3 regions of the Sodalis sp. RH19 genome follow, and region 3 is predicted to be linked to each of the others. Evidence: predicted binding sites of a transcription regulator. Region 3 holds the regulator's gene; each other region holds the start of a gene.
The links. The regulator PurR, encoded in region 3, represses purine synthesis genes. The targets are predictions, from matches to a motif close to CANGCAAACGTTTGCNTG.
Positions count from the first base shown of each region.

Region 1: a site for PurR is predicted at 3,797-3,814, ahead of glyA (serine hydroxymethyltransferase). Genes of this name have one in related genera too.
Region 2: a site for PurR is predicted at 5,493-5,510, ahead of cvpA (colicin V production protein). Genes of this name have one in related genera too.

Region 1 covers NZ_CP178734.1:293,531-300,165, reverse strand. The annotation lists gene csiE (stationary phase inducible protein CsiE) at 1-806, shown strand, start outside; gene glyA (serine hydroxymethyltransferase) at 2,420-3,673, opposite strand; gene glnB (nitrogen regulatory protein P-II) at 3,954-4,292, opposite strand; gene glrR (two-component system response regulator GlrR) at 4,358-5,695, opposite strand; gene ACL2XF_RS01380 (two-component system QseEF-associated lipoprotein QseG) at 5,695-6,480, opposite strand; gene ACL2XF_RS01375 (sensor histidine kinase) at 6,483-6,635, opposite strand, start outside.
Region 2 covers NZ_CP178734.1:538,788-545,422, reverse strand. The annotation lists gene hisP (histidine ABC transporter ATP-binding protein HisP) at 1-61, opposite strand, end outside; gene ACL2XF_RS02575 (ABC transporter permease) at 86-793, opposite strand; gene ACL2XF_RS02570 (histidine ABC transporter permease HisQ) at 790-1,476, opposite strand; gene argT (lysine/arginine/ornithine ABC transporter substrate-binding protein ArgT) at 1,552-2,334, opposite strand; gene ACL2XF_RS02560 (UbiX family flavin prenyltransferase) at 2,692-3,264, opposite strand; gene purF (amidophosphoribosyltransferase) at 3,397-4,914, opposite strand; gene cvpA (colicin V production protein) at 4,936-5,436, opposite strand; gene dedD (cell division protein DedD) at 6,079-6,635, opposite strand, start outside.
Region 3 covers NZ_CP178734.1:1,787,934-1,794,568, reverse strand. The annotation lists gene ACL2XF_RS08050 (Grx4 family monothiol glutaredoxin) at 1-221, opposite strand, end outside; gene ACL2XF_RS08045 (NlpC/P60 family protein) at 633-1,526, shown strand; gene ACL2XF_RS08040 (YnhF family membrane protein) at 1,589-1,678, opposite strand; gene purR (HTH-type transcriptional repressor PurR) at 1,916-2,932, shown strand; gene cfa (cyclopropane fatty acyl phospholipid synthase) at 3,378-4,529, shown strand; gene ACL2XF_RS08025 (riboflavin synthase subunit alpha) at 4,783-5,424, opposite strand; gene ACL2XF_RS08020 (MATE family efflux transporter) at 5,630-6,635, shown strand, end outside.

The sequences.
Region 1 (6,635 bases), 1.5 Mb from region 3:
TCCTTTGTCAGTGCCCGTTGGCCGATCATCCTGAATTCAACCAGCATCAGCAGCAGTGGCTGCGGCAAAAAGCCGAGTATGCCGCCGTGACGGACATGTTCCGCCATTGGCCGGTCCCTCCCGCCGAACTATTGTGCCTGACGCTCCTGTCGCGGATGCTGAAAACCCCGCACCGCGCCCGTTCGCCTTCCGGCGAGGACCGGCAGTTACTGCACGAGGTGGAGGAACTGGTCAAACGCTTCGAGCAACTGGCCGGCATGAGTTTCAATGAGCCGGAAATGCTGGCCGGCCAGCTGTTTTCACATCTCAGCGCGGCCCTGGAGCGCTGTCATTTTCACGTGGGCATCGACAACAGCCTGCAAATGGAGGTGGAGGAGAAATACCCGCGGCTGCTGCGCACCGCCAAGACGGCGGTTATGCCGTTTGAGGCCGCCTATCGCATTCGTTTTTCGCGTGAAGAGATGGGATTGATTGCGGTCATTTTTGGCGCCTGGCTGATGCAGGACAATGATTTGCAGGAAAAACAGGTGGTGATCCTGACCAAAAGCGGCGGCGAGCAGGAGAAGTTGCTGGAGCTGCAGATCCGCGAGTTAACCCTGCTGCCCCTGAATATCAAATTCCAGGCCCTGGCGGAATTCCAGGCGCAAGGCGCGCCCAAAAACACCGTTCTGGTGGTGACCTCGTTCGCCATGCCGCTGCCGCTGTTCTCCCCGCCGTTGATGCTGGTGCGCCTGCCGCTGGCGCAAAGCCAGCAAGAGCGCATCCGCCAGCTTTTGGAAACCCCGGGCACGGCCGGCAACTGCTGAGACAGATTCACACCGAACGCAAAGCAGACGCGTTAAGAGGCGAATTGGGCGTGGTTTTCCGCACGACGGGGTAACCGTCTTGCAGGTCCAGGGGTCTGTCCGGTTATGATCCCATTATTATTGTCAAATGGCTGGTGCGTACGCAGCACGCCCTAACAGAGATAGACGCACTTTTTCTACCGCATTTAAATGTAAAGCGGCCAGCCTTGGCGGGGATTTCGCCGGCGGCTTGCGAGGGTTTATGTCGCCTCGGCGAAGGTATCGCTTGCCATGGGTTAGCTTGCGGCAGGGCATATGTCGTCACGGAGGAGGTTTCGCTTGCCTGGCCTGGCCTGGCGTTAGCTTGCGGCAAGGCTTATGCCGTCACGGGGGAGGTTTCGCTTGCCGTGCGTGCGGTGGTTATATATAACGCCGGATGCCGGCAAGCGACAAAGAGGCCGTACCGCGACGGCCTCCTTGACCTCCGCGCGCCCGGCAGATCGTGCGCCGCTGCGCGGTTCCCGGCATCACTCCTCCCGGCTTATGGACCGCCCGGCATGCGTTCCAGACGCAGGCCGGGCTTTCGCCGCTCCCAGCGGCTCATCCAGCCGCGATGCGCGCCGCCGGCGCACTCTATGCCGGCATCAGGTCAACACCATCGCCTGAAAGCAATAAGGCGTTTTGGGGTTCTTAGTGCTATGTACTTACCGGGAAGAATATCGGTATTAATTTTGGGCTAATTTGGATAAGGCTCGCAGCCTGCTATCTGTTACTCACTGCCGCACATTTATGCCAGACGCCTGTCTACATGGTTGTATGGTTATATGACTATAATTGCCGGCGGCATGACTACTGGCTGTATGACTCCATGACGGCTGAATGTGTGAATGCTGGCTACATTGCATTAGCGTATGACTGCTAATTGCTGACTGCATGTATAACTGACCTGTCGCAGTGCCTTTTACATTTACCAATGATTACCCGCTTCTCTGTCTAACTATACCTTTCCCTTACCTTCCACTGAGCCCACAGCGGCGCTGGTGTACTATAAATCACATCGCTGACCGCGACATAGGTCCCGGCATAAAGCGCGCTGACGGCGGCTGTGCCCCCGGCATGAGCCGCCGGGAGCGGCGAAAGGCCCGTTGCGCCGGGAGCGCATAACGGGCCGGTGCATCACGGGGGCATGGGCGGCGGAAGGCATCGCGCAGCGACGCGCGACCTGCCGGGCGCGCGGAGGTCAAGGAGGCCGTCGCGCTACGGCCTCTTTGTCGCTTGCCGGCACCCGGCTCCATATAACCACCGCACGCACGGCAAGCGAAACCCACGCCGGGGCGACATAAGCCCTGGCACATGCTAACGCAAGGCAAGCGAAACCAACGCCGCAGCGACATAACCGTGGCGACATTCACCTTAACGGGTAGCCAATATTGCATACCCTTCTTGCAAATGGCGCGTTAAAGGGAGAGCGTGCCAACACCGAACTCAAAGCAGACATTTTCAAGGGAGAGCGTGCCAATAGGGCCGAATCGGGCGTGGTTTTCACGCCCGACCGGGCGCCCCATGGCACGATAGGCCCGCCAACACGATATTCAAACCAGACGTATCAACGTGAGCGCGGGCCTGGGGGGCTATCAGGCATAAACCGGATAGCGCGCGCAGATATCCAGCACTTTCTTTTTAGTGCGCTCGATAACCGCTTCGTCATGGATGCTGTCCAGAATATCGCAAATCCAGCCGGCCAGCTCGCGCACCTCCTGCTCGCCGAAACCGCGCCGGGTGACCGCCGGCGTGCCGATACGGATACCGGAGGTGACAAACGGACTCTTAGGATCGTTTGGCACGGCGTTCTTGTTCACGGTGATATTCGCCCGTCCGAGCGCGGCATCGGCTTCTTTACCGGTCAGGTTTTTGTCCACCAGGTCCAGCAGGAACAGATGGTTATCGGTACCGCCGGAAACAATGTTGTAGCCGCGTTCCAGGAACACCGCCACCATGGCCTTGGCGTTCCTGGCCACCTGCTGCTGGTAAATACGGAACGCCGGCTCCATCGCTTCTTTCAGCGCCACCGCCTTGCCGGCGATCACATGCATCAACGGCCCGCCCTGCCCGCCCGGGAAAACGGCGGAATTGAGCTTCTTATACAGTTCTTCGCTGCCGCCCTTGGCCAGGATCAGGCCGCCGCGCGGACCGGCCAGGGTTTTATGGGTCGTGGTGGTCACCACATGCGCGTGAGGCACCGGGTTCGGATAGACATCGGCGGCGACCAGGCCGGCCACATGGGCCATGTCGACAAACAGGTAAGCGCCCACTTTATCGGCGATTTCACGCATCTTAGCCCAATCGACAATACCGGAATAGGCGGAAAAACCGCCGATAATCATCTTCGGCTTATGCGTTTCGGCCAATTGCGCCAGCTCCGCGTAATCGATATGGCCGCTCTCATCAATGCCGTAAGGAATGATGTTATACAGTTTGCCGGAAAAGTTAACCGGCGAACCATGGGTCAGGTGACCGCCGTGGGCCAGGTTCATGCCCAGCACCGTATCGCCGGGCTGCAACAGCGCGGTATAGACGGCAAAGTTGGCCTGCGACCCGGAATGCGGCTGCACGTTGGCATAATCGGCGCCGAACAGCTCCTTGGCGCGATCGATGGCCAGCTGCTCGACGATATCGACAAATTCGCAGCCGCCGTAATAACGCTTGCCCGGATAACCTTCGGCATATTTATTGGTCAACTGGGAGCCTTGAGCCTGCATGACGCGCGGACTGGTGTAGTTTTCCGAGGCAATCAGTTCAATGTGCTCTTCCTGGCGCACCACTTCCTGCTCCATTGCCTGCCATAATTCGGCATCATAATCTGCAATGTTCATATCACGCTTTAACATCCGCTTCTCCTGGCTCAGCTGGCATCGCTGTGGGGTGAAAAAAAAGATTGTAAGAATCCGTTGACGCTATGGCGATAGTGTAAACTTTTTTGCCCCTGCTCCGATAGGGCCCGCGCCGGTTTTTAAGCAAACGATTCCGTCGCCGCGCGCCCATAAGGGCGGGCACGCGCGGGTCGCAAGGGGATTGGGATTTTTTTTCATGCCGGCGGGGAATTTTTTCATGACCACGGGACTCCCCGCCCAGCGGTATATGCCGCGGGCGCGGGAATAACGGCGGGCGTCAGATCGCTTCTTCGTCCTGCTCGCCGGTGCGGATACGCACAACGCGCGCAACGTCGAAAACAAAGATTTTACCGTCGCCGATTTTACCGGTCTGGGCGGTATGCATGATGGTATCGACGCAGCTGTCGACGATATCATCGGCCACCACCAGCTCGATTTTTACCTTGGGCAAAAAATCCACCATATATTCCGCGCCGCGATAAAGCTCGGTATGGCCTTTCTGGCGCCCGAAACCTTTCACCTCGGTGACGGTCATGCCGGTGATGCCGACTTCCGCCAACGCCTCGCGCACATCGTCCAGTTTGAACGGTTTGATAATTGCATCGATTTTTTTCATCGTAAAACCTTTTTCAGGCAGCCCGGCGACGCCGGCCGCGCAGCATGGATAAAAAGAGAGCCAACTTAGGCTTTAAAGTCGTTAGCGTCCAGCTCGTGACGAGACAAAAGCTTATAAAATTCAGTGCGGTTACGTCCGGCCATACGCGCCGCCTGAGTAACGTTACCTTTGGTGATCTGCAATAATTTACGCAGATAATGTAATTCAAATTGCAATCTGGCCTCAACAAACGTCGGCAAGACGGTATTTTCCCCCTCCAGCGCCTGCTCCACCAGCGCTTCGCTGATGACCGGGGCCGACGTCAGGGCCACACACTGTTCTATCACGTTAACCAGCTGACGTACATTGCCAGGCCAACTGGCCGCCATCAGCCGTTTCATGGCATCGGTGGAAAAGCTGCGTACAAACGGCTTATGGCGCAGCGCCGCCGCCCGCAGCAAATGATTGGCCAGCACCGGGATATCCTCGGCACGCTCATGCAGCGCCGGCAATTTCAGGCTGACCACATTCAGGCGGTAATACAAATCTTCGCGAAACCCGCCTGCGGCCATCACCTTGGGCAGATCGCGGTGGGTGGCGGAAATGATCCTGACGTCGATATCCACATCCCAATTGCTGCCCAGCGGGCGAACTTTGCGCTCCTGCAGGACGCGCAACAGCTTGACCTGCAAGGATAGCGGCATATCGCCAATCTCGTCCAGGAACAGCGTCCCGCCCGCGGCCGCCTGGAACAAACCCTCCCGGCTGCTCACCGCGCCGGTAAACGCCCCTTTGGCATGCCCGAACAGCTCCGACTCCAGCAACTGCTCCGGCAACGCGCCGCAGTTAATGGCGATAAAAGGATGTTTGGCGCGGGGGCTGGCGGCATGGATCGCCTGCGCCAGGATCTCCTTGCCGGTGCCGCTCTGGCCGTTAATCAGCACGCTGACATCCGACTGCGCCACCATTTTAGCCTGCTCCAGCAGCCGCAGCATGAGGGGACTGCGGGTGACGATTGACTCGCGCCAGCTGTCGTCGCCCGCCGGCATCGACAGTTGCAGGGCATGATCGATAGCCTGGTATAAGGCATCCCTGTCGACGGGTTTGGTCAGGAAACTGAACACGCCTTTTTGCGTGGCGGCTACCGCATCGGGTATGGAACCATGGGCGGTCAGGATGATCACCGGCATGCCGGGCTGATGGCGCTGGATCTCGCCGAACAGCGCCAGCCCGTCCATTTCGTCCATGCGCAGATCGCTTATCACCAGATCGATTTTTTCCCGCGCCAGCACGCGCAGGGCGTCCTGGCCGCTTTCGGCGGTGGTGACGGTAAATCCTTCGCTGGTCAGGCGCATGCCCAGCAGTTTCAGCAGGCTGGTATCATCGTCGACCAATAATAAATGGGCGGTTTGATGTTGGCTCATTATTTACCGGTTCCCTGTTGTGGTCCGGCGGCGCCATGGCCCGCGGCGGCGTCCGGCGCGTCGTTATCGTCGTTGTCGGGCATATCCGGCGACAGCTGCTTGCGGGAGGATAACCGCTGCTCGATTTCCGTCAGGTTTTGCAGTTTGCGGGTGGTCACGTCCAGCTTACGCTGCAGCTCCATCTGCTGGATGCGCAGCATGTCTATCTGGCTGGCGCTGGTTTCCTGCTGCCGCTGGCTGCGGCTGCGCTCCTCCGCCAGCATCAGGCGCAGCGCCTGCTGCTGGCGCCACATTTTAAACAGCGGATAGATCGTCGCGGGAAATTGGGAACGGAATTCCAACAGGTGCTGATAAGACTCGCGCCGTTCAATCACGCTGATGCCGGCTGAATTGAGCAAAATACTCTGCCTGAAGGCGTCATGCCAGGTCTCGCCCGACTGATGCCCGGCTTCGGCGCGCGCCTGGGTGGGCGTTATGCGTTCGGCGCACTGCATGGCGCGCAGCCAGTACCCGGGGTCGGCCAGGGTGGATTCTGCGTCGGTTTGCCAGAGTTCGTTGCATTCGGCGGCGAAACGGTTCGGCGGCGAGACCTGCTGCACCTGGGCCGTGGAAGAGCCGGCCACATCGCGGTGAGCGGGATAACCATGGCATCCCGCCAGCAGCACGGGCAGCAGGCATACCGGCCTGAACAGCCCGCGTATTGATGCCGGCGGCAAGGAAAAGCGAATCAGGCGATTAAAGCTTAGCGTCAATCTGCCCATCGCCGGTGCGGTACGTAACATCATTATTATTCATTCTCGGCGGTTAAGGGTAATTCTATCCGAAAGCAGACCCCGGCATACTCCACCGTCACCAGGTTAAGCTCGCCGTTCATCCTGCGGATACAATCACGCGCGATGCTTAATCCCAGGCCGCTGCCTTTAACCGCGCCCTTGCGTTG
Region 2 (6,635 bases), 1.2 Mb from region 3:
GGACTTCCTGATCGCCGTAGCGCTTGTGCAGCTCCTTAATCAACAGTTTGGTATCTTGCATAGTCATATCCTGCGCGTAATGGGATTATTGCGGCTTAACGTGGCGCAGCCAGCGTTTTTCCGCCCGGCGAAACAGCCCTATCAGCACAAAAGAGATCATCAGGTAAATCACCGCCGCGATACCGAAGGCGTAAAAAGGCTGGTAGGTCGCCGCGTTGATGTCGCGCGCAATCTTCAGCACGTCGGGAACCGTGGCGGTAAAGGCCAGGGCGGTGGAGTGCAGCATCAGGATCACCTCGTTACTGTAGGCCGGGATGGCGGTACGCAGCGCGGAGGGCAGGATGATGCAACGGTACAACTTAAACCAGGTGAACCCATAGGCCCGCGCCGCCTCGATTTCGCCGTGCGGCACCGCGCGAATGGCGCCCGCGAAGATTTCAGTGGTATAGGCGCAGGTATTCAGCGTCAGCGCCAGTATGGTGCAATTCAGGCCGCTGCGAAAAAAAGCGTTAAGCATATCCGTGCCGCGCACAATCTCCAGACTGTACATGCCGGAATAAAATACCAGCAGTTGCACATACAGCGGCGTACCGCGAAAGATATAGGTAAACAGCCAGACCGGGAAACGCACCCAGGGACGCGGCGACACGCGCGCCACCGCCATAAAAACCGCCAGCACCCCGCCGATAACCACGGAAGAAATCAGCAGCCACAGTGTTACCGCCAGTCCGGTAAAACGATAACCGTCGCTCCATAACAAAGCCGGACCATATTGCCGCAGGATCTCAATCATAACTCGGCCTTCTTAACGCCCATGGAATAACGCCGGGTCAGCCATAACAGCACCCCGTTGGACAAGGTGGTGAAAATCAGGTAGACCACCCCCGCCACGATGGCGAAATAAAAGGGTTGATAAGTACCCTTGCCGGCCAGCTGCGTGGCCTTGACCACATCGTTAAGGCCCAGCAGCGAGACCAGCGCCGTGGCCTTGAGAATAACCTGCCAGTTGTTGCCGATACCGGGCAGCGCGAAACGCATCATGGCCGGAAACATGATGCGGCGGAAAATCTGCGCGCCGGAAAAACCAAAGGCGGTGGCCGCTTCTATCTGGCCGCGCGGCACTGCCATAAACGCGCCGCGAAAGGTTTCGGTAAAATAGGCGCCGTAGATAAAACCGAGGGTAATGATGCCGGCCGCCATGGGGTCGATATCAATCTGGTCCATGCCGATGGCTTCGGTCAGGCTGTTCAGGGCGATTTGCAGGCCGTAGAAAATCAGCAGCATCAGCACCAGATCGGGTACGCCGCGAATGAGCGTGGTATAGCCGTCAAAAATGCCTGCCAGGGTACGGCTGCGGGAAAGTTTTGCGCCGGCGCCGATCAGGCCGATGATTACCGAGAGCACCACCGACGTAAGCGCCAGCTCAAGGGTAACCAGGGCACCGTTAATGATGAGTTGCGAATAACCATAAAGCATCGATCATATCCTGTCCTGGCGGAGGATAACAACTATTCGCCCGCGCAAGGCGCGGGCAAACACAAAATGACAGGATTAACCGCCGTACACGTCAAAATCAAAATACTGCTTGGCAAATTTATCGTAGGTGCCGTCTTTGCGCATCTCGGCAAAGGCTTTGTTCAGCGCGGCCTTCAGATCGGTTTCATCTTTACGCAGGCCCATGCCGGTGCCGACGCCGAAGAATTTATCGTCTTTAACCGCCGGACCGGCGAAGACATAGCCTTTACCGGCAGGCTGTTTCAGGAAACCTTCGCTGGCGGCCACTTCATCCTGGAACGCGGCGTCGACACGGCCGGCGGCCAGATCGGCATAGATCAGATCCTGGTTGGCATAGGCGACGACGTCAATGCCCTTCGGCGCCCAGTTGGCGTTGGCATAGGCTTCCTGGGTGGAGCCTTGCAGCACGCCGACGCGTTTACCCTTCAGGGCATCCAGGGTCGGGGTAATGGTGGTGCCGGCCTTGGCGATCAGGCGGGCATTGGCGGCATACAGCTTATCGGTAAAGTCGATTTCCTGTTCGCGTTTTTCAGTGATGGAAAGCGAGGAGATGATGGCGTCGATTTTTTTCGCTTTCAGCGAGGGGATCAGGGCGTCGAAATCACTTTCCACAAAGGTGCATTTAGCCTGGATACGTTTGCAAAGCTCTTTGGCGAGGTCAATATCAAAACCAACCAGTTCGCCGCTGGCATTTTTCGATTCGAACGGCGCATAGGTGGGATCGGTGCCGATTTTAATATTTTTGGGCACGGCGGCATACGCGCTGCCGGCAGCGGCCAGAGCAAATACCAGAGGAAGGACTTTAACCAGCTTATTCATACATTACCCTCGGAATAATTTTAATTAGGCACACACCGTGATGTTTTCAGCGGAATGAGTTGCACTTTTCGTGCCATTTCAGCGCGAGTGGCCAATAGCCCGACCACCTGCGCACAAAACCGGCTGACCTGCTTATTTACTACCCGGGCCGGGGCGAACCCGCGCCGTTTCCAGCCTGAGGGCATAGCGTCAGGGCGGGTGCCGCGGGGCGGCTGCACCATAAAAAAACACAGCCTGATCACTATTGGTGCAATGTTATCAGAACGCGCCATCAGGTTGCGTCGCTATGCTGGAAACAACCTATAAAAATGCCGGCGGCTTCACATCCCGCGAATAAATCCGGCAGGATTTTCACCGTCAGTTAGCGCCCTGCCAGCGCTGGAACAGGTCCTGCGGCAGCGCGATATCGAATTGGTCCAGCACCCGGTTGACGGTCTGGTCGACCACGTCGTGCAGGGTGACGGGACGGTGATAAAACGCCGGCACCGGCGGCATGATGACGGCGCCCATTTCCGCGGCGGCGGTCATCAGCCGCAGATGGCCCACGTGCAGCGGCGTTTCGCGCACGCCCAGCACCAGGGTGCGCCGCTCTTTTAACACCACGTCGGCCGCACGCGTGAGCAGGCTGTCGCTGTAGCTGTTGACGATGGCCGACAGGGTTTTCATTGAACAGGGCAGAATCACCATGCCGGCGGTGTGGAAGGAGCCGGAGCTGATATTGGCGGCAATGTCGCGGCAATCGTGGAACTCATCCGCCAGGGCCTGCAAATCGCGCACGCTGTAATCGGTTTCAAGGGCCAGCGTCTGGCGCGCGGCGTTGCTCAGCACCAGATGGGTTTCAATGCCGTCCAGCGCCTTGAGCACCTGCAGCAGCCTGATGCCATAAATGGCGCCGCTGGCGCCGGTAATGCCGACGATCAGTCGTTTCATGTCAGTTCTCCCTGTCGCGGACGCCGGATGGATCGGCGCCGCCCATAATAAAAACACCCGGCGCGTGTTACCGCCCGGGTGCATATATCGTCTACCGGTTAACCGCCGGGGGATCGGTGCGGGTTGCGCCCCTCACCCTTCGTTATACATCTCCAGGTTTTCGACTTCGTTTTGGCGCTGGACGGCTTTGACGTCGTCGTTGCGTAACGATTCAAGATAGTCGAGATAACGCTGGTCGACATCCTTGGTGACGTAAATACCGTTAAATACCGAGGATTCAAATTGTACCACATCCGGGTTATCTTCCCGCACCGCCGCCTCGAGGTCGCCGAGGTCCTGGAAGATCAGCGCGTCCGCGCCAATCAGCGCGCGGATTTCGTCCACTTCGCGGCCGTGGGCAATCAGTTCGGTGGCGCTTGGCATATCAATGCCGTAGACATTGGGGAAACGGATTTCCGGCGCCGCGGAGGCCAGGTAGACATTACGCGCCCCGGCTTCGCGCGCCATTTCCACGATCTGTTCGGACGTGGTGCCGCGCACGATGGAGTCGTCCACCAGCAGTACGTTTTTATCGCGGAACTCGGCGCGGTTGGCGTTGAGTTTGCGGCGTACCGATTGGCGGCGCACCTGCTGGCCGGGCATGATAAAGGTACGGCCCACGTAGCGGTTTTTTACAAAACCCTGGCGGTAAGGCAGGTTGAGGATGCGGGCGATTTCGAGCGCGATATCGCAGGATGTTTCCGGGATGGGGATCACCACGTCGATATCCAGGTCTTCCCATTCACGGGCGATTTTTTCGCCCAGTTTTTGCCCCATGCGCACGCGGGCGCTGTAGACCGAAATTTTATCGATAAAGGAATCCGGGCGGGCAAAATAGACATATTCGAACAGGCACGGATGGCTTTGGGGGTTTTCGGCGCACTGGCGGGTGAACAGTTGGCCCGCTTCAGTGATATACACCGCCTCGCCCGGCGCCACGTCGCGCAGGAACTCAAAGTCCAGCGTATCAAGCGCCACGCTTTCGGAAGCCACCATGTATTCGTTGCGTCCGTCGGCGAGGGTGCGCTTGCCGATAACCAGGGGGCGGATGCCGTTCGGATCGCGAAACGCAATCAGGCCATGGCCGATAATCATGCCGACCACGGCATAGGCGCCGCGGATCTGCTGGTGGGTGGCCGCAACCGCCGCGAAGATATCATCGGCTTCCAGCGGGTAGTCCGGGAAGCGGTCCAGTTCGCTGGCCAGGATATTCAGCAAGATTTCCGAATCGGACGTGGTATTGATATGCCGGCGTCCTTTTTCGAATAATTTTTTGCGTAATTCGTGGGCGTTGGTCAGGTTGCCGTTATGCGCCAGGGTGATGCCGAACGGGGAATTGACATAGAAGGGTTGCGCCTCGGAGGCGCTGGAACTGCCGGCGGTGGGGTAACGTACATGGCCGATGCCCATGGTCCCCTGCAAACGCTGCATGTGGCGTGCTTCAAATACATCCTTCACCAGGCCATTGGCTTTGCGCAGGCGAAAGCAATCCAATGCATCAATGGTGACGATGCCTGCGGCATCCTGCCCACGGTGCTGGAGCACCGTTAACGCGTCATAAATCGACTGGTTGACCGGCATAAATCCGGCGATACCGACAATACCGCACATAATGTCATTTCCTCATCAGCGTTACCAAAGCGTGAGATGCTTGGGTAAGAAACTCGACGTGCTTTGCAGATAGTCGAAGAACCATCTGATAATACCGCTGAATTGCGGTATAAGCTGGGACTGCTGCCAGTCCGCGCTCTGGGAGAAGCCGGTGAAGGTATCCAGGAAGAATAGCATGGCCGATACGACCAGTATGCCCCTGAGTGCGCCGAAACAGACGCCCAACACGCGGTCGGTGCCGGATAAACCGGTCCGCTCCACCAGAGAGCCAATCACGTAGTTGACGATTGCCCCGACGATCAGGGTAGCCACGAACAGCAAGGCAATCGCGATACCGTTACGAACCAGCTGATCTTCAAAGCGGGTAAAATAGATAGCAAGATAAACATAATAGTGGCTGGCCACAAAAAACGCACATGCCCATGTCACTAATGATAATGCTTCACGTATAAACCCGCGAATCAGACTTATCAGAGCAGAAAATACGATGATGCCAATAATGACGTAATCAACCCAGATCATGCATGCATCCCTTGGTCATCCGCCCCGAAGCTGGTTCGCGGCGAATTCTATCAGAAAACGAAAACGTTTGCGCAGCGGAATTCCTGCCCAAAGTTAAATAAATAACGGCGATTAAAAAAAGCCAATCGCCGCAGGAAGATAGGCCGGCGACGGCACGCTCTCCCTTTAACACGCCTTGTGCAAGGACGGTGCTAGCGGGCCTACCGCGCCATGGGGCGCTCGGTCGGGCGGGAACACCACGCCCGATTCGACCCCATTGGCACGCTCTCCCTTTAACACGCCCTGTGCAAGGACGGTGCTAGCGGGCCTGCCGCGCCATGGGGCGCTCGGTCGGGCGGGAACACCACGCCCGATTCGACCCCATTGGCACGCTCTTCCTTTAACACGCCTTGTGCAAGGACGGTGCTAGCGGGCCTACCGCGCCATGGGGCGCTCGGTCGGGCGGGAACACCACGCCCGATTCGACCCCATTGGCACGCTCTTCCTTTAACACGCCTTGTGCAAGGACGGTGCTAGCGGGCCTGCCGCGCCATGGGGCGCTCGGTCGGGCGGGAACACCACGCCCGATTCGACCCCATTGGCACGCTCTCCCTTTAACGCGCCCTGTGCAAGGACGGTGCGAGCGGGCCTGCCGCATATCTATTACCGGGGCTGGTAAGCCCGCAGCTGGCCGCTCAGGCCGCTGAGCTGGTTCATTTCAGGCAGCGAGCTTTGCAGCTTTTGCTTCGATGCGTCCGGCCCGACGAAAATGCGTGTAATCTGCCCCGCCACCGGCGTCGACGGCACGGTATAGACCCGGTAACCGGACAAGCGCAGCTTGCCGACAATTTCCGTTACCTTGGTCGCGTTTTTCAGCGCCCCGAGCTGCACTACCCAGGCTTGTCCCTGTGGCGCCTGTTCCGGGGTTTCCTTTTCCACCGGCTTAGGCGCGGCGACCGGTTTGGCTTCAGGGGCCGCGTCCGTGCGCGGCGCAACGGGTTTGGCCTCGGCGATTTCCGTGCGGGCCTCGGGTTTCGCGGCCGGCTTGGCCGGTTCCATGCGCGGCGCGGGCGCGGCGACGGGTTTGGCTTGCTCAGGTCGCGCGGTGGGTTTGACCGGCTCCTGGCGGGCGGCGGCGGTGGGTTTGGCCGGTGCGGCCTTTACCGTCTCGCGCGGCGGGGCCTTGGGCGCTGCCTTCACCGGCGGCGACGCTGGCTGCG
Region 3 (6,635 bases):
CACAGCTGTGGGAAGGTCGGCCAGTTGGCGAATTTCGGCAACTCGGCGCGAATATCGGGATTTTGCAGGACATCCACATACGCGAAACGCTCACCACAGGCGGAAAGCGCCTGTACTGCCTGTGCGGAAAAACCGCAGCCGGGCAATTTTGGCGAGCCTTTCATATAAAGAAGAATCGGGTTCTCAGCTATCTGCTGCTGAATTTTTTCAATCGTCGTCATTGTCTCGCTTCCTCAAGCCAGCATCTGGCCTTATCTGCACTGTGCGGGATTACACGCAGTCTCTTCATTTTAGCCACTACCGGCTAAACAAATAAACGTTTTTTTGCCGGCCCGCGCGGTAAAGGCGCGTCAATTCACTCCCGGCCCGCCCACGTAGGACAGGCAATACTATCACTGTAGCGGCTTTTACCCCCTGCCGCCGAACAAAACGGGCTGAAACATTCGGTGCACACCCTCAAAATATGTTGAATAAAGCGCCGCTGAACGCTGTTAAATGCAGCAAAATCGAACTTATTCACGTTTATACACAATAAGTAGTGAATTGATGATGCAATGACGAGGTAAATAGCTTAAATTCCTGTGAGGTGTTGATAACCCCCTATTTTGGGCCACATAAGGATAGCGTTTATCATGCGTTTATGCTTTACGCTTTTTGTGTTGCTTTTTACCCAGTTGTTTTTGAACCTGGCACATGCCGCGCCGAGCGCCGGCGTCAATGCCGATCAGCGCAAATCCCAGGCAGCGGCGGCAAAAACCGGCGACCGGCGCAAACGCAAACCGGTAAAAATAGCCAAGAAAAGCAAACCTGTCGCCAGCGCTCCCGCCGTCAGTGAAAAAGCCAGCATTAAAAAATCGCCGGAACCGGCGCATGAAAAAGCCGGCGTTAAACGGCCTTTGGAACCCGCGGTGGCGAAAACCGGCGCGAAGAAAAGCAAAACGTCCCCTCTTGCCAAGGCATCAAAAACCACGGCGACGAAAAAAATAGCCTCCTTCACTCCGCCGAAAAAAGGCTATAAAAAAGGTTACGGCCGGCACCGGATGATAAAAGATCAGGCGGCGGTAGAACTGGTGGCCAACGATCAGCCGATAAAGATGAGCGAGAGCCATAAGAAACGCTACCAGACCGCCAAGCTTACCGCCATGAATAAACTCCTCTCCCAAATGGGCAAGCCTTACCGTTGGGGCGGCATGTCGCCTAATACCGGCTTTGACTGCAGCGGCCTGATTTATTACGCCTACAAGGATGTGGTACGCATCCATATGCCGCGCACCGCCAACGAAATGTACCACCTGCGCGACGCAGCGCCGGTTAAGAAAGACGAGCTGGAAAGCGGCGACCTGGTCTTTTTCCATATTTCCAATCGCGGCGCGGCGGATCACGTCGGCGTCTATCTTGGCAATGGTCGCTTTATCCAGTCGCCCCGCACCGGCAGCGATATCCGTATCAGCTATCTGAGTGAGGATTATTGGCAGGATCATTACGTGGGCGCCCGCCGGGTGGTCACGCCGAAAAATATCCGCTGAAGGCGCGCTGGAAAAAAAGAGGAGCCAAGGCTCCTCTTTTTTATATCTGAACCGAGAGGGTGTCAGTTCATGACGGCGGTAAAGCTGAAGACAATAATCACCAGCAGCGAGAACACCGTGGTCAGTAACGACATTTTTAAATCGCTGTCCATTCTATCTCCTTAACGTAAACCAGGGCGCCGGCCTTATCCACCGGCCCGCAGAGCAGTTATCGTCAGTTTGCCATAACAGCGATGAAAAAGCTTGCTCCCAACCTGTAGCCGCCACATTTAACACTTTCACTTTGGCGCGGGATGAACGAAAATTAACGGTTAATTCCACAGCGTCGGAAAGTGCTTGCGCCTTCGACAGACATTATTCCAGCCAGGGCGTACGGGAGTATCAAAGGCATGGCAACCATTAAAGATGTGGCAAAACGCGCTAATGTATCGACAACCACCGTTTCGCATGTGATCAATAAAACCCGTTTTGTTGCGCAAGACACTCAAATTGCCGTGCTGGACGCCATTAAACAACTGCATTATTCACCCAGCGCCGTGGCGCGCAGCCTGAAGGTCAATCGCACCAAGTCCATCGGCCTGCTCGCCAGCACCAGCGAGGCGCCCTATTTCGCCGAAATTATCGAGGCGATTGAGCACCATTGCTTTGCTCGCGGTTATACCTTGATATTGTGCAATTCGCACAATGATCTCGAAAAACAGCGCGCCTATCTGGCGATGCTGGCGCAAAAGCGCGTCGACGGCCTGCTGGTGATGTGCGCCGAGTATCCCGAAACGCTGCTGGATATGCTTGAGGAATATCAGCATATCCCCATGGTGGTCATGGATTGGGGTGAGGCCCGCCGTGATTTTACCGACACCATTATCGATAACGCCTTTGCCGGCGGTTATATGGCGACGCAATATTTGCTTAAACGCGGCCATCGCGCCATCGGCGCCATTCCCGGACAGCTGGCGCGCAACACCGGCGGCGGCCGCCACCGCGGCTATCTGCATGCCATGGCGGAGGCCGGCATCCCGTTAAACGACCGCTGGATTGTGCAAGGCAATTTCGAGCCTGAATCCGGCTACCTGGCGATGAAACAAATCCTGGCGCAAACGCCGCGTCCCACCGCGGTCTTCTGCGGCGGCGACATTATGGCCATGGGCGCACTGTGCGCCATTAATGAAATGGGCCTGAGCGTACCCGAGGATATTTCTATCATCGGCTACGACAACGTGCGCAATTCGTGCTTTTTCAGCCCGGCGCTGACCACCATCCATCAGCCTAAAGAGGATTTGGGCGAGGCGGCGCTTACCATGCTGCTCGATAGGATTACCAGCAAACGCGAGAACGCCAAAACCATCGAAGTCCATCCGTCGCTGATTGAACGCCGTTCGGTCGCAGACGGTCCCTTCCCCGCTTAAGGCCACGCGCCAGGCCCGGGCAACGGGCTGGCGCCTCCAGGGTCTGTTGCTATGTAAAGCGCCGTCCGCCTCGGACACAAGATTTTTCATATAATGATCTCTGTGCAAAGAGTTATTGTTTCAGAGAGAAATCATTAAGTTATAATGGGAAATACATTAGCGCGTTAGCTATTGTCTAAATTAAAATGCAGGCTTATACTCAATATCGTTAACAATTATAACGAGTTGTCTAATAAATTTGTATAAAAGTATGTCGTGTTTTCCAACATGACATCACCCTTTTATAAAGCGCCCGGCTAAGTCGCAGTCTAAGGTTTACTTTATATTCCTCTGTTGATGGTGATACTTCAGACACCACGGATAACCGTGGATTCTTATAAAGCCCGCAGGCATGGTGAGTGCTTTTCCTGACGGGGCACTGCAGAAGAAAGGTGATGGAGAAGCTATGAGTTCCTCGTGCGTTGAAGACCTGAGCTTTCATGATAATGATTGGTACCGTATCGTCCATGAATTGCTCTCTGAAGCCGGTATTGAACTCAATGGTTCAAGACCATTTGATATCCGAATCAAGAATCCGGGATTTTTTAAGCGCGTATTGCAGGATGGATCTTTGGGATTGGGCGAGAGTTACATGGATGGCTGGTGGGAGTGTGAGCGGCTGGACATTTTTTTCCAGCGTGTTCTCAGGGCGGGTCTGGAGAATAAACTTCCGCATCATTTAAAAGATACCTTACGCATTGCCGCCGCCCGGCTGATGAACCTCCAGTCGCGCAAGCGGGCCTGGATCGTGGGCAAAGAACATTACGATTTGGGTAACGATCTGTTTGAAAAGATGCTCGATCCCTATATGCAATATTCCTGCGGCTACTGGAAACAGGCGACCACCCTCGAGGAAGCCCAGCAGGATAAGCTGAAGATGATTTGCGAAAAACTGCAGCTGCGACCCGGCCTGACGCTGCTGGACGTGGGCTGCGGCTGGGGCGGGCTTGCCGCCTACGCGGCCAGGAATTATGGCGTATCGGTACAGGGCGTCACTATCTCTGCCGAGCAGCAAAAGCTGGCGCAAACGCGCTGCGAGGGACTGGATGTCACCATTTTGCTGCAGGACTATCGCGATCTGGATATGCAATTTGACCGTATTGTTTCAGTCGGCATGTTCGAACACGTCGGTCCCAAGAATTACGCCACCTATTTCGACGTTATCGATCGCAACCTGAAACGCGACGGTCTGTTCCTGCTGCACACCATCGGCTCGAATATCACCGATATGAATGTCGACCCGTGGATAAATAAGTATATTTTCCCCAACGGTTGCCTGCCGTCGGTACAGCAAATTGCCCATGCCAGCGAAAAGCATTTTGTTATGGAAGACTGGCATAACTTCGGCTCTGATTACGACAAAACGCTCATGGCCTGGTATGAACGTTTTGTCGCCGCCTGGCCGGCGCTGTCCAACAAATACTCCGACCGTTTTTACCGTATGTTCAGTTATTACCTGAATGCCTGCGCGGGGGCATTCCGCGCGCGCAATATCCATTTATGGCAGGTATTATTCAGCCCGGAAGGCGTGGATGGCGGTATTCGCGTACCCCGTTAATACCATGGCACGCCAGGCCCTTTAACACCGCACTCAAGACAGGCGTGGTAAAGGGAGAGCGCGCCGATGGGGGCGATGCGGCCATCTCCTGGCCGCCAGAGCGCCCCATGGCACGCCTGGCCCGCCAACACCGCACTCAAGGCAGGCGTGTTAAAGGGAGAGCGCGCCGATGGGGTCGAAGCGGCCATCTCCTGGCCGCCAGAGTGCCCCATGGCACGCTAGGCCCGCCAACGCCGCACTCAAGACAGGCGTGTTAAAGGGTATTTAACGTCGCGGCAATCGCCGCTTCCCGCTGCGCCAGCACACGCTCCACCGTATCCACCACCGCCTGGGTCTGGGGATCGATTTCAATATTGATCCGCTGCCCCAGCCTTTTTTTACCCAACGTGGTGCGCATCAGGGTTTCCGGTATTAAATGCACGCAAAATTTATCGGCCGCCACCTCGCCGATAGTCAGGCTGATGCCGTCGATGCCGATATATCCTTTATACAGGACATATTTCATCAGCGCTTTGTCCGGCATTCTGAACCAAATCTGCCGATTATTTTCCGACGTCACGATTTTCACAATCTCGGCAGTGCACATGATATGCCCGGACATCACATGTCCGCCGATCTCGGCGTTAAAGGTGGCGGCGCGTTCTACGTTCACCTCATCCCCCACCTGCAGATCGCCCAGATTGGTCACCCGCAGCGTCTCTTTCATCAAATCAAACGCCACCACGTCGCCGTTAATGCCGCTCACCGTCAGGCAACAGCCGTTGTGCGCCACGGAGGCGCCCTCCTCCAGACCGGACAACATCGCCGCCGGCAGGGAAACGAAATGCGTGCGAAAATTCGCTTTTTCTTCAATTGCCACAATGGGCGCGGTGCCCTGAACAATACCCGTAAACATAACCTTGGCCTCTGTAAACCACCGCTGGAATCAGTCAGGCTAGTGTGCACGATTTCCCCAGGAAATCCAAATCCGCCGCCGCACGGATTTGTGTCGTCCCGCACTGGTATAACCGGACAAATGCTTTACACTATGCCGCAGATTTTTAACCTTTATGTTAACTTTCGCCTGCTTATTCCATACACATAAAACCATAGGTGCCTACGTGCAGAAGTACTTCCTGGAAGCGCGTACATTAATGTCCTTGGCCATACCGGTTATTTTCGCGCAAATAGCCCAAACGTCGATGGGCGTGGTCGATACCATCATGTCCGGCTCCGTCAGCGCGACGGATATGGCGGCGGTTGCCGTCGGCACGTCCATCTGGCTGCCCACCATCCTGTTCGGCCACGGTCTGATCCTGGCCCTCACGCCGGTTATCGCGCAGTTGAACGGGTCCGGGCGGCGCGAACGTATCGCCCATCAGGTACGCCAGGGATTCTGGCTGGCGGCGGCCGCGGCGATTTTGGTTATGGCGGTGCTGTATAACTGCCGCCTGGTCATCGAGAGAATGCGCCATGTCGATCCCGTGCTGGCGCAAAAAGCTGTCGCCTACCTGCATTACCTGCTGTGGGGCGCGCCCGGCTATTTGTTTTTCCAGGTGCTGCGTTGCCAATGCGACGGTCTGTCCAAAACCAAGCCCGGTATGGCGATAGGTTTTCTCGGCCTGCTTGCCAACGTGCCTATCAATTACATTTTCATCTACGGCAAATTCGGCATCCCGGCCATGGGCGGCGTGGGGTGCGGCATCGCCACCGCATCCGTCTACTGGCTCATGTATGTGGTGATGTGGCTTTATATGCGCCGGGCCGGCAGCTTTCAGGATTTGCATCTGCCGGGCGGGTTTTCCCGGCCCGACTGGACGGCGCTGCGCCGGCTGGCCGGCCTGGGTTTACCCGTCGCCCTGTCGCTGTTCTTTGAAGTTACCCTGTTCGCCGTGGTTGCGCTGTTGGTGACGCCGCTTGGCATCGTCGCGGTGGCGGGACATCAAATAGCCTTGAACTTCAGCTCCCTGATGTTCGTGCTGCCGCTGTCGATGGGCGTCGCTGCCACGATCCGCGTCGGATTCCGCCTGGGGCAAAATGATGTGGAACAAGCGCGGGTCGCCGCCTGGACCAGCCTGGGCATGGGCGTTATGCTGGCCTGCGTGACCGCGGTATGCACTTTCCTGT